Regions from separate parts of the Nitratireductor sp. GZWM139 genome, predicted to be linked through region 2. Evidence: predicted binding sites of a transcription regulator. Region 2 holds the regulator's gene; each other region holds the start of a gene.
What was found. Region 2 encodes PhoB, which activates phosphate uptake and scavenging genes when phosphate is short. Its sites were predicted from a motif close to TGTCATNNANCTGTCAT; they were not measured.
Positions count from the first base shown of each region.

Region 1: NDI72_RS12110 (esterase-like activity of phytase family protein) is a predicted target of PhoB. The motif match lies at 1,622-1,638, and genes of this name have one in related genera.
Region 3: NDI72_RS13750 (DUF4956 domain-containing protein) is a predicted target of PhoB. The motif match lies at 1,235-1,251, and genes of this name have one in related genera.

Region 1 covers NZ_JAMQML010000008.1:180,867-185,420, forward strand. The annotation lists gene NDI72_RS12100 (helix-turn-helix transcriptional regulator) at 1-651, shown strand, start outside; gene NDI72_RS12105 (DUF1013 domain-containing protein) at 775-1,482, opposite strand; gene NDI72_RS12110 (esterase-like activity of phytase family protein) at 1,710-3,908, shown strand; gene NDI72_RS12115 (NAD(P)H-quinone oxidoreductase) at 4,056-4,554, opposite strand, start outside.
Region 2 covers NZ_JAMQML010000008.1:23,864-28,417, forward strand. The annotation lists gene NDI72_RS11375 (response regulator) at 104-493, shown strand; gene NDI72_RS11380 (sigma-70 family RNA polymerase sigma factor) at 558-1,109, opposite strand; gene NDI72_RS11385 (NepR family anti-sigma factor) at 1,115-1,321, opposite strand; gene NDI72_RS11390 (response regulator) at 1,524-2,318, shown strand; gene NDI72_RS11395 (DUF1328 domain-containing protein) at 2,451-2,618, shown strand; gene NDI72_RS11400 (hypothetical protein) at 2,707-3,048, shown strand; gene phoB (phosphate regulon transcriptional regulator PhoB) at 3,133-3,819, opposite strand; gene phoU (phosphate signaling complex protein PhoU) at 3,856-4,554, opposite strand, start outside.
Region 3 covers NZ_JAMQML010000010.1:99,594-104,147, reverse strand. The annotation lists gene msrB (peptide-methionine (R)-S-oxide reductase MsrB) at 96-542, shown strand; gene msrA (peptide-methionine (S)-S-oxide reductase MsrA) at 539-1,045, shown strand; gene NDI72_RS13750 (DUF4956 domain-containing protein) at 1,281-1,862, shown strand; gene NDI72_RS13745 (polyphosphate polymerase domain-containing protein) at 1,886-2,674, shown strand; gene NDI72_RS13740 (inorganic phosphate transporter) at 2,706-4,319, shown strand; gene NDI72_RS13735 (esterase-like activity of phytase family protein) at 4,398-4,554, shown strand, end outside.

The sequences.
Region 1 (4,554 bases), 160 kb from region 2:
ACGGCGCGTTTGTTGAGCGAGCGTCTCGAAGTCTCGGAACGCACGATCTATCGCGATATCGCCGACCTGCAATCGACCGGGGTTCCCATCGATGGCGAGGCGGGCGTGGGCTATCTGATGCGGGAGGGGTTCGAGCTCCCCCCGCTCATGTTCACCCGCGACGAGATCGTGGCCCTGGTGGCCGGGGCGCGCATGGTGCGCGCCTTCGGCGGCGCAGCGATGGCGCGTGCCGCCGAAGAAGCGCTCATCAAGATCGGAACCGTGCTGCCGGAACCAGAGCGCGACCGGATTGCAAAAACCGAAATTCACACCCCGCGCTGGGTGGTGAGCGACATGGACCGCCAGACCATCGATGCGCTGGAGCGCGCGGTGGAAACGCGCGACGTGCTTGCCCTCGACTACCGCGACGAGGCAGGCCGGACATCGGAGCGCGATGTGCGGCCTCTGGGCCTGTGGTTCTGGGGAAAGGTCTGGACGCTGGTGGCCTGGTGCGAGCTGCGCGGAGATTTCCGCACCTTTCGCATCGACCGCATTGCGGCGATCAAGCCGGCAGGGCGCGGGTTCCGGCCAGAGCGCGGCAAGCAGCTTGCCGACTTCTACCGCCGCATGGAAATTCATGAAGCCATGATCGGCAGGGCACAGGCCTGCTGAACCGGAAGCTCTTCTGCAACAGGACTTTCTGCCGCCATCACCCGATACGAAAACAGCCTGATACGAGATCAGGCTGCTCTAATTTCTCCCCGGCAATCCGGGGAGATTATCAGGTATCGCGAATCAGGACTGATCGTCCTCATCATCGTCATTGCTTTCGGTGGAACGCATCGACGAGAGCTTTGCGAAGACCGCTTCTGCGTCGAGTTCCTTCTCTTCCGAGGAGGACGAATCCTGCTCGCCGAGCGGCAGATGCTCGGTCTCGGATGCCGGCAGAAGCGTTTCGCCGGTGCTCTCCTGCGGCGGCAGGTAACGGGCAGCGCGCTGCACTTCCAGATCCAGATCGATCTGCGAGCACAGGCCCAGCGTCACCGGGTCCATCGGCACGAGATTGGGCGAGTTCCAGTGGGTGCGCTCGCGAATGGCCTCAATGGTCGACTTGGTGGTGCCGACGAGACGCGAAATCTGCGCGTCCTTGAGCTCCGGATGATTGCGCACCAGCCAGAGAATGGCGTTGGGGCGGTCCTGACGCTTGGAGAGCGGCGTATAACGCGGCCCCTTGCGCTTGGTCTCCGGCACACGCACCTTCGGCTCGGAAAGCCGCAGCCTGTGGTTCGAATTGCGCTCGCCCATGGCGATTTCTTCGCGGGTGAGCTGGCCGGTCATGACCGGGTCCATGCCCTTGATGCCCTGAGCGGCGTCGCCATCGGCAATGGCACCAACCTCAAGCGGATGCAGCTTGCAGAACTCTGCAATCTGATCGAACGTCAGCGCCGTGTTGTCGACCAGCCACACGGCGGTGGCCTTGGGCATGAGAAGCGTGTTGGCCATAGTTCAAGAATCCTCTTCCTTCGCCCGCGTCCCTAGCGCGGGCGGTGGTTATAACCACCGATGTTGGGAAATTTCGTCCGCTTTATAAACTGAAACACCCCCCTTACGCAACAAATTGCGCAGCACCCCGGAACGGGGACGTCACCGAACCGTCATTGATCCGTCATCGGCGTGAAACCAAGCCCTCCGATTGTGCCGCTCCTACGGGACTTGAGGGAGTTTTGAACATGCAACGCAACGCGATCATTCTTGCTCTGCTGGCCAGCACGGCTGTCATCTTACCGGCTCAGGCAGAGATGAATTTCAACCGCATCGCCACTTTTGCAGTGGCCGAGAACCTGCCGGCCGATGCCGACAAGGCGACGGAGACCTCTTCCGAAATCATCGCCCGCAGCGCGGACGGCAAGACGCTGATCTATTCCGACAGCCCGCTGGGCGGCGTCGGCTTCGTCGACATCAGCGATGCAGCCGCGCCGAAAGCCGGCGGCGCTGTGATGCTGGACGGCGAACCCACCTCCGTGGGCGTGGTCGGCCAGAAGGCGATTGCCGCAGTGAACACCTCGAAGAGCTTTACCGAGCCTTCCGGCAATCTGGTGGTGATCGACATGGCGGCGAAGACCGCCGAAGCCTCCTGCGCGCTGGGCGGGCAGCCGGATTCGGTTGCGATCAGCGCCGATGGACGCTTTCTGGCGGTCGCCATCGAGAATGAGCGCGATGAAGACCTGAATGACGGCGTGATTCCGCAGATGCCTGCCGGCGACCTCAAAGTGTTCACGCTCACCGACGGCATGCCCGACTGCGACAGCATGAAAACCGTCTCGCTTGCCGGCCTCGCCGAGATCGCGCCGAGCGACCCGGAGCCGGAATTCGTGGATTTCAACGACGCGGGCGAAATTGTCGTCACGCTTCAGGAAAACAACCACATCGCGGTGGTTTCGGCTGAAAGCGGCGCGGTGGTGAACCATTTCGCCGCCGGCGGCATCGACCTCGAACAGATCGACACGCTGGACAATGGCGCAATCGACTTCGATCAGGCGGCAGCCAATGTGAAACGCGAGCCGGACGCCGTGAAGTGGCTCGACAATGACCGCTTCGTGACCGCCAATGAGGGCGATTATGAAGGCGGATCGCGCAGCTTCACCATCTTCAACAAGACGGGCGAGGTTCTGTTCGACAGCGGCAACGATCTGGAATTCCGCGCCGCAGCCGCCGGCCACTACCCGGACAAGCGCTCCGACGCCAAGGGCACCGAGCCCGAGGGCCTCGAAGTCGCGACCTTCGGCGATCAGCGATACATCTTCGTTGCGCTGGAGCGTGCTTCGCTCATCGCGGTCTACCGCGACACGGGCGGCGCGCCGGAATTCGTGCAGGTGCTGCCGTCGGGCATCGGACCGGAGGGTCTGGTCGCCATTCCCGAGCGCAACCTCCTGGTGACGGCCAATGAGGCGGACCTGATCGAAGACGGCGGCGCACGCTCGCATGTGATGGTCTACGAACTTTCCGAGGGCAAGGCCGCCTACCCGACCATCGAATCCGCCATGGACGAGAACGGCGCACCGTTTGGCTGGGGCGCTCTTTCGGGCCTCGTGGCTGATCCGGAAAAGCCCGGCACGCTCTACGCCGTGTCGGATTCGTTCTACGGCAACCAGCCCGCGATCTTGACCATCGACGCGACGCAGACGCCGGCGCGGATCACGAAAAAGACGGTCGTGACCCGCAATGGCGCGGCTGCCCAGAAGCTCGACCTCGAAGGCATCGCCAATGATGGCAAGGGTGGTTTCTGGCTCGCTTCGGAAGGCCGCACCGACCGCCTGACGCCGCACGCGCTGTTCCGGGTCGATGCAAAGGGCGAGATCAAGCAGGAGATCGCACTTCCCGCCGAACTGCTCGCTGTGGAGCAGCGCTTCGGCATGGAAGGCGTGACCGTGGTTGGCGAAGGCGACGACCAGATGCTGGTGATGGCGATCCAGCGCGAATGGAAAGACGACCCGAAGGGCCAGGTGAAGCTGGTGAGCTACAAGCCTGCCTCCAAGGAATGGGCTGCCGTTCGCTATCCGCTGGATGCGGCGGAAAAGGGCTGGGTCGGCCTTTCCGAAATCACTGCGCATGACGGCAAGCTCTACATCGTGGAGCGCGACAACCAGATCGGCTCGTCGGCGAAGATCAAGAAACTCTACAGCGTGTCGCTGGACGGTTTCGCACCGGCTGCGCTGGATGCAGACCTGCCGCTGGTGGAAAAAACGCTGGAGCGTGACCTGCTGCCGGAGATGAAAGCCGCGACGAATGGCTATGTGGTCGACAAGATCGAGGGCTTCGCCATCGACGCGAACGGCACCGCCTATTTCGTGACCGACAATGACGGGGTGGACGATTCGTCCGGCGAGACCATCTTCGTCAATATGGGCAAGCTCAGCGCGACCCACTGACCTGGATCGTTGTTGCGCAATTCCGGACGGGTAACCGGCTTCAGTTTTTCCCGGAATTGCTCTCGCAAACAAAGCCTCCCAGGGCTGAAGGCCCCGGCATCATCGCCGGGGCCTTCCTGTTTTTTCGAAAGGCGTTTTCGCCGGTGATCAGGACACTTCCAGCACGATTTTGCCGATATGCGACCCCTCTTCCATGCGCTCATGCGCACGCCAGGCCTCGGCCAGCGGGAAGGTCATGTCCATGACCGGGGCGATGCGGCGGGCGGCCAGAAGCGGCCAGACATGCGCTTCCAGCTCTGTTGCGATTATGCCCTTGAAGGCGACAGAACGGGGCCGAAGCGTGGAACCGGTGTGGCTGAGGCGCTTGCGCATGATCTGCGAGAAATCGACCTCTGCCCGCGCCCCCTTGAGGAAGGCGATCTGCACGATGCGTCCATCCATGGCCGCGGCGGTGTAATTGCGCTCGATATAGTCACCACCGATCATGTCGAGGATGACATCCGCGCCATGACCGCCTGTCTCTTCCTTCACGGCCTCGACGAAGTCCTCGTCACGGTAATTGACCGTGCGCACCGCGCCCAGCGACGCGCAGGCGGCGCATTTTTCCGCCGAGCCCGCCGTGGCGATGACCTTCGAGCCAAGGGCT
Region 2 (4,554 bases):
GGTTCCCGCAAATCGTACAGACACGTCTTTTTTTAATGACAATCTACACGGGTAATGAGATGGCAAAGAGGAACGAATTCTCTGGCGTCGGAAGGATGTCTGCTTGAAGAAACCTCTGGAGGGCGCCCGCGTCCTGCTCGTCGAAGACGAAGCCATGATCGCCATGAGCATCGAAGAACTGTGCAAGGAGCACGGCGCAACGGACGTGTTCACTGTCGGCACCTTCGATGACCTGGGACCCGACGTTCTGGAAAGCCGGGGAATTTCGACAGCGATCCTCGACATCAAGCTGTCCGACAACTGGACAGACGAGTTCGCCCGCCTGCTTCAGGCGCGGCGCATCCCCTTCATCTTCGCCACCGGCTACGCCTCAAGCCACCAGGTGTTCGAGGCGTTCGGTGGTATCAGGATCGTTGAAAAGCCTTACAGGGACAGCGACCTTATCGACGCGCTGTCCCAGGCAATTGTCGGCTCAAGCGCCGGGAAGGACTGAGAGCGGTCAGACCCGATTGCCCTATGTGCGCCCTAAGGGACGCACGGCAATCCTGGCTCAGGACCTAGGCGATGAAGGCCGTATTGGTGATCTGGGTCGAGATGGCGTCCGGCCCGAAATCGCCCTCACCTGAAATCTCGAGGATTTCCTGCAGGCGCGTTCTGGCGCGGCTCACGCGGCTCTTGATCGTGCCGACCGCGCAATCGCAGATCTCCGCCGCTTCCTCATAGGAAAAGCCGGACGCGCCGATCAGGATGATCGCTTCACGCTGGTCTTCGGGCAATTGCTCGAGAGCGCGCCGGAAGTCCTTCAGATCGACCGAACCCTCCTGCGCCGGGTGCACCGACAGACGTCCGGTGATCGCACCGTCCGCGTCTTCGACCTCGCGCTTGCGCTTGCGCATCTGCGAGTAGAACTCGTTGCGAAGGATAGTGAAGAGCCAGGCTTTCAGATTGGTGCCCGGCTGATAACTGTTCTGTTTGTCCCACGCCTTGACCAGCGATTCCTGCACAAGATCGTCCGCCCGGTCCGCACTTTTTGAAAGCGAAACGGCGAAGGCGCGCAGACTTGGCACAGCGGCCAGTAGATCGTCACGAAAGCCCGGATAAACACTCATATATATCAGTCCTTGTTTCCGGCCGTTTCAGCGCCGCTTTTCTGCTCAAGCTGGTTGAGAAGGTCGCTGAACCGATCCGGAATATCTTCCGTTACCAGGTCGTCGTAATATTGCCTGAGCTTGCGTCCGATCTCTGAGTTTGCGCCGAGCGGGTCTTCATCCTTGCCGCGCCGGGTCAAGCTTCCTCGGGTGTTTGGTTTGCCGTAATTCATGCCCTGTCTTTTTCCATCAAATCTGGTCTCCCAATGACCCGAAACCGTCCGCATCGCCCGGGCCACAACTGTCTCGTCTGCTTTCAAACGCCATTGAGCGGAATTCGTTCCCTCCGACGGGAACATTTTCGCATATGGGGCGTTTCACCCGTCACAAATGCACTAATTCTCATTGCCATGTCTTGAGGGAGACTTGAAATCCATGACCCTGTCAGCGCGTATCGCTCCGCACCTTCCTTACCTGCGGCGCTTTTCCCGGGCCGTTTCCGGCTCCCAGTCCAGCGGTGACGCACTGGTGGCTGCGACGCTTGAAGCGTTGATCGCCGATACGAGCATCTTTCCCGAGGCATCGACCGACAAGATCGCCCTCTTCAGGCTCTTCACATCGCTGTTCGAAACGCTGGACGTTCCGGTCCCCGAAGGCACGCCGAGCTCGGCATGGGAAAAGCGGGCCATGAGCAACCTTTCTTCGCTCGCGCCCCGTCCGCGTCAGGCCTTCCTGCTGGTGGCCGTAGAGAATTTCCGGCCGGAAGAGGCTGCGGAAATTCTCGAGACGGATATGAAAGGCATCAACACGATGCTGCGCGAAGCCAGCGAGGAGATTTCCCGTCAGGTGGCGACAGACATCCTCATCATCGAGGACGAGCCCCTGATCGCCATGGACATCGAGGAAATGGTCGAAAGCCTCGGGCATCGCGTGGTCGGCACGGCCCGCACCCACAAGCAGGCGGTCGAAATGTTTGCCAAGACGCAGCCGAAAATGGTGCTGGCCGACATTCAGCTTGCCGATGGCAGTTCAGGCCTTGATGCGGTGAACGAGATCCTCGACGCGGCCACCGTACCGGTCATCTTCATCACCGCCTTCCCCGAGCGGCTTCTGACGGGCGAGCGCCCGGAACCGACCTTCCTTGTGACCAAGCCGTTCAGCCCGGAAATGGTCAAGGCGCTCATCAGCCAGGCGCTCTTCTTCGATCAGCAGGCGCACGCGGCGGCCTGACAGGCCCCCGCTTCTTCACGCGTTTCTCAAAAAAGCCGCCTCCGGGCGGCTTTTCTTTTGCCCAAAATCTCTCCGGCGGAACCAAATCCGAATGCCAGACGTTTAACCGGCATAACTAAACGGAGAGACAGAATGCTATACTGGGCCCTGATATTCCTTGTCGTCGCGATCATCGCCGGCGCACTCGGTTTCGGCGGAATTGCCGGCGCTTCGGCAGGCATTGCGCAGATCCTCTTCTACATCTTCCTCGCCCTGCTCGCGATCTCGCTGATCATGGGCCTTCTGAAACGCGGTCGCTAAACGGCGACGCACACATAAACGAATGCGGCATAAGCGAACCGGACCATCCATGGCTTCCGTTTCGTGAAGACAATGAAAGGAGAAAGCCATGGAACACATCGCTGCACTTCTTTTGATTGTCGGCTGCTCAGGCAATGTGGGGGCCGGCGACACGCGCGAATGCCAGGAACTGCCCGCCCCCACCCCGGTCTACGAGACGTTTGAGGAGTGCGAGGCGGAGAAGCCGGTTGCAATGCGCGAGCTGGAAACCGAAGCGCCGCAGGTTCTCGCCACCTGCGTCTATGTGGATCCCGCACTTGTCTATGACGATGCGATCCTGGAGTGGGACATCACCAGCAATGGCGAGCTGACAGCTTCCATCGAGCCGGTGACGAGCTTTGCCGTGGCGCAGAACGAGCATGCCCGCCCCGGACACGCCGCCACGAAATAACGGGCCACGAAATAACGCGCGAAGAGCTTCAACGAAAAAGCCCCGGTCGAACCGGGGCTTTTTTTAATGGCTGTATCGCGTCTGTCAGGCTTCGCGGATCGCATAGCCCGCGCCGCGAATGGTGCGGATCACATCGGGCAGACGCCCGTGGTTCACGGCCTTGCGCAGCCGGCCCACATGCACGTCCACGGTGCGCTCGTCGATATAGATCGTCTCGCCCCAGACATTGTCGAGCAGCTGGCTTCGCGAGAAGACGCGGCCGGGATGCTGCATCATGAATTCCAGGAGGCGGAACTCTGTCGGCCCGAGACGGATCTCGTTCTTGCGGCGGTAGACACGGTGCGATTCACGGTCGAGCACGATGTCCCCGACCGAGAGAACCGTCGAGAGCACTTCCGGCTTCGCGCGCCGCAGAAGCGCGCGAACACGCGCCACGAATTCCGGCGTCGAGAAAGGCTTCACCAGATAGTCGTCCGCGCCGGTTGAAAGGCCGCGCACACGGTCGCTTTCCTCGCCACGGGCGGTGAGCATGATGATCGGCAGGCGCTCCGTTTCGGGGCGCATGCGCAGCCGGCGGCACAGCTCGATGCCGGAAACGGCCGGAACCATCCAGTCCAGAACGAGCAGATCGGGTACGTTTTCCTGCAGGCGCACTTCGGCTTCATCGCCGCGAGAGATCATCTCGACCTGATAGCCTTCGGCTTCCAGATTGTACTTGAGCAAGACGCAAAGCGGTTCGTCGTCTTCAACGACCATGACCTTGGGGGCAATCATGGCAGGCATTCTCCTCGGGCAGTCTACGGCCGGTTAGACATCGGATTCGACCGTCATCTGTGTTTCGTCAAGCTTCGGCCGCTGGACCGGAAGCTGGGACCCCGTCACCACATAATAGGCATTTTCGGCGATATTGGTCACATGGTCGCCGATACGCTCAAGATTTTTCGCACAGAACAGGAGGTGCGTGCAGGCCGTGATGTTGCGCGGGTCTTCCATCATGTAGGTGAGGAGTTCGCGGAAAACCGACGTGTACTGAATGTCGATTTCCTCATCCTCGTCGCGCAGCCGGATTAACGCCTCGGCATTGCGCGCCACATAGTGCTCGACCACCGAATTGACCTGTTTCAGCACGAGGCCGGCCATCGCGTCGATGGAATGCGCAAGCGTGCGCGGCGTGGCGCTTTCGCCCACGGCGCCGACGCGCTTGGCAATGTTCTTGGCCAGATCGCCGATGCGCTCGAGATCAGCCGCCATGCGGATGGCGCCCACGACGCTGCGCAGATCCTGCGCCATCGGCTGGCGCTTTGCGATGAGCGTGATGGCGCGCTCATCAAGGTCGCGCTGCTTGGCGTCCATGATCGTGTCATCGGAGATGATGCGCTGTGCAAGCGCCGTATCGGAGTGCAGCAGCGCCCTGGTGGAAGCGCGCGTCATCTCGCCGGAGAGATCGCCCATGTCGCGGATGAGGCGGTCGATTTCACCGAGTTCCTCATCGAAGGAGCTGACTGT
Region 3 (4,554 bases), on a different contig from region 2:
GAGCCGCGATACCTAGATGAGGCTCCGCAGGCACCGTGTTTCGACGCGATGCCGAGACCGATCACCATTGAACGATCAGGAAGCCGGAGCTGCCGATGAACTACAGGAAGACCGAAGAAGCCTTGGCCCGCCTCAGCCCGGAGCAATATTACGTGACGCAGCAAAGCGGCACGGAACGCCCTGGCACCGGCGAGCACCTGAACAACAAAGAACCGGGCATCTACGTCGACATCGTTTCGGGCGAACCGCTTTTCGCAAGCAGCGACAAATATGAGTCCGGCTGTGGCTGGCCGAGCTTCACCAAACCCATCGCGCCGGCCAATGTCAGCGAGCTGCGGGACACGACCCACGGCATGATCCGCACGGAAGTGCGCTCCACGCATGGCGACAGCCATCTTGGCCATGTCTTCGAGGATGGCCCGCGAGACCGTGGCGGTCTGCGCTATTGCATCAATTCGGCGGCACTGCGCTTCATTCATCGCGATGCGATGGAAGCGGAAGGTTACGGAGACTATCTCGATCAGGTGGAGGATGTGCAATGACTGAACGCGCTGTTCTGGCTGGCGGCTGTTTCTGGGGCATGCAGGACCTCATCCGCAAGCTGCCCGGCATTGTCAGCACCCGTGTGGGATACACCGGAGGCGACGTGCCGAACGCCACATACCGCAACCATGGAACCCATGCGGAAGGGATTGAAATCACCTTTGATCCCGACAAGACGAGCTATCGCCGGCTGCTGGAGTTCTTCTTCCAGATCCATGACCCGACCACGGCAAACCGGCAGGGCAATGATGTCGGCATGTCCTATCGCTCGGCGATCTACTATGTAAGCGACGAGCAGAAGCGCGTGGCCGAAGAGACCATTGCCGATGTGAACGCCTCCGGCCTGTGGCCGGGCAAGGTGGTGACGGAACTGGAGCCGGTTGGCGATTTCTGGGAAGCAGAGCCCGAGCATCAGGATTATCTCGAGCGCTATCCCAATGGCTATACCTGCCATTTCCCGCGCCCCGACTGGGTGCTGCCACGGCGCGACGCGGCGGAATAGAACGCCGGATCAGGCGCAGATATCTGACCGAAACGACAAAGATGAACTCCCTCCGGAAAAAATCCGGGGGGAGTTTTTTCATATGCGGCAAGGGTTTCAGCGGACCCGGGAGAAATAAAATCAATGCCGATGGAATAGATCCAATTCCCTCACGTTTTCCGACACCAGAGACGGCTTTCTGACAGTTTTACGACAGTTTTCTGACAGAGGCCGTGACCAACAAATGAGGAAAACAATGCTGGAAACATTCGCATTCGGTGACACCCCAATCCGCTTTGGCATCGACGTCGTGTCGATGACGATCCTGGTCTTCGGCCTTTACTACCGGCGCTACCGCGACAAGGAACTGGTGACGGCGGCATCGCTGTTCAACATCTTTGCCTTTGGCGTTCTTTCCATTCTCTCGGCTGTCGAATTCTCGCTGGCCGCCGGCTTTGGCCTCTTCGCGATCCTGGCGCTCTTCACCCTGCGTTCGGAGCAGATCTCCAAGGTGGAAATCACCTATTTCTTCGGCTCGGTCTCCATCGCCGTGATCTGCGCCATTCCCGGAACGCCTCTGGCCATCGTGCTTGCCGTTGTCGCGCTTGTGCTTCTGGGCGCTTACATCCTCGATCACCCGGCCATCCTGCGCTCGTCCGACGGTGTGAAGATCACGCTCGACAAGATCGATCACGAAGCGCTTTCGCAGCCTGAGAAGATGCGCCGCGACCTCTCCGAGCGCCTTGGCGTGGACGTGATGTCCTACCAGATCACCGCGCTCGACTACATCAACGACATGGCCCGGATGAACGTGTTCTTCCGCAAGCCCCGGCATTGACCTGCCGGGAAGGAGACACTCCAATGGATCATTCCATCACAAATGAACTGACCGGCTTCCGCCCGATCTCGCTTGAGGGACTGAACGGCAAGGCCGCCATGCTGGAACGGCTGGACAACAAGTATATCGTCCCGGCCAACCGGCTCCGCCCCGCGCTGCACGCCTTTTCGGACCTGTTCGACGTGCTCGAAATCGACGGCATCCGCGCGTTCACTTATGCCACCCGTTATTATGATGATGACGATCTGCGCAGCTATTACGACCACCATCAGGGGCGTCGCAAACGCTGCAAGGTGCGGGTGCGCGATTACGTGGACACTGGCCTCAGCTATCTGGAAGTGAAGCTGAAGAGCAAACGGCAGATTACGGTCAAAAAACGCCTGAAGCTGCAGGAACCCGGTTCGGGCCTCGACCACTCCGGTGAAAGTTTCATCGATACGTGCCACCGCGAGATCTATGACAGCCCCTTCGACCGGCCTTTGGCCCCGGTGATCGAGATGCAGTATATGCGCATCACGCTGGTGGCCAAGGAGGGCGGCGAGCGCATGACCATTGACACGCAGCTCTCGTTCAAGGCTGGCGATGTGCGCCGCCTTGTGCGGCCCGATATCTCCATCGTGGAAACGAAGTCGGCGCGCGGCAACGGCATCGCCGATGCGATTTTCCGGGGACTGCACGTCCACCCGACAAAACGCTGCTCAAAATACTGCGTGGGCATGGCCGCGACGGGCCAGGTGGAGCGGCACAACCGCTTCCTGCCCGCGCTGCGTCGCTTGCAGCTTCTCGACGGCCGGGCCCTGAGCCCCGCCTGAGCTTCAACTCTGCCATCGAAAGGAGAGGACCATGCGTACGCATGTCAGCCCCGCTTTGCCTGAATCCGGCTATATGGCGAGCCTCGCGAAAGCCAGGTCGGACCTCAGAGACCTTGCTCCGTTTCTCGGACGTCTTTTCATCGCCCTGTCCTTCGTCGCTGCGGCGATGGCCTATGCGCTGGTGCGCGCCCAGAATGGCGGCAATCCCGAATTCGCGCTGTGGATCGCCACGGCCGCCGGCTTCGGCGCGTATATGGCGCTCAATATCGGCGCAAATGATGTCGCCAACAATATCGGCCCCGTGGTCGGCGCAAGGGTGATCCCGCTTGCAGGCGCGCTCATCATGGCGGCGGTGTTCGAGTTTGGCGGCGCGCTTATTGCCGGCGGCCAGGTCATCAGCACCGTGCGCGGCGGCATCGTTATGCCGGAGGCGCTTGCTGACCGGAACGTCTATGTCTGGGTGATGATGGCCGCACTTCTGGCTGCGGCGCTCTGGCTGAACCTCGCCACCGTTTTCGGCGCGCCCGTCTCCACGACCCATTCCATCGTGGGTGGCGTGATGGGCGGCGGCATTGCGGCAGCGGGCCTTTCGGCCGTTGACTGGTCGGTGATGGCCAACATCGCCGCAAGCTGGATCATCTCCCCGCTTCTGGGCGGCCTGTTTGCTGCGCTGTTTCTCTATGCGATCAAGCGCTTCGTGACCTATGAGCCGCAGGTGCTGAAGGCCGCGCAGAGGATTGTGCCGCTTCTCGTGGCCGCCATGACCTGGTCGTTCGGCACCTATCTGATCCTCAAGGGGTTCAAGAAGGTGTGGTCCGCGAGCCTGCTTGAGGCGACCATGGCCAGCGCGCTCATCGCTCTTGTGGCATGGGCTGTCTCCCGCTTCCTGATCGCACGCCGGCTGCCAAAACTTCAGAATGACAAATCCGCGGTGAACCAGCTTCTGGCCCTGCCGCTCATCTTCTCGGCAGCGCTTTTGAGCTTCGCGCACGGCTCCAATGACGTGGCAAACGCGATCGGGCCACTGGCCGGTATCTATGATGTGTTGACCAATGACGCGATGCAGGAAAAGGCCATCATTCCGTTCTGGGTCATGGGGCTCGGCGCTGCCGGCCTCGCCATCGGCCTCCTGCTGTTCGGCCCCCGCGTCATCCAGACCGTGGGTGGGGAGCTGACCAGGCTGGACGCGATGCGCGCCTACTGCATCGCCATGGCGGCAACCATCACCGTGATCACGGCCAGCCAGCTTGGCCTGCCGGTCTCCACGACCCATGTGACCGTGGGCGCGGTGCTTGGCGTGGGCTTTCTGCGGGAGTGGCTGAAGCGCCGCTATGCGCGGATCGTCAGCGATATCCGCACACTGCATGCCGGTCGTGATGAGGCGGAATGCGACGCTTTCATCGCCCGCATGCAGGCAAGCCCCTTCGCGCAGCGCAGGGCCATGATCGATGGGCTGCGCAGGGAACATGCGCAAAGGCAGTCTGACGCCAGCGTGTGCGGCAGCACTGCGGCAACCGACCGGGGAGAAGCTCTCGTGAACCGGGCGCTGATGACCAAGGTTCTGTCGGCCTGGATCATAACCGTTCCGCTGACGGCGCTCATCTCCGCCGTGATCTACTTCACCCTTCGCGGGATCATGCTGTGAGGCAGCGGGCGCTCCGGAAAATCCGGGGCGCCCCTGCCGTCTGCCAGAAGCATTTCCGCCAGAAATGAGGTCTGAACCTTGAGAACCATTCTTTTGACACCCCTCCTCGCCCTCGCCACCACGCTTGCAGTCAATGCCGAGCCGATGTCGGCGCGGGTTCTCGATCATCGGGTGATGCCCGAAATCGATGTGAACGGCGAGACGATGGCCGAGTTATCCGGCCTCGCTTACGACC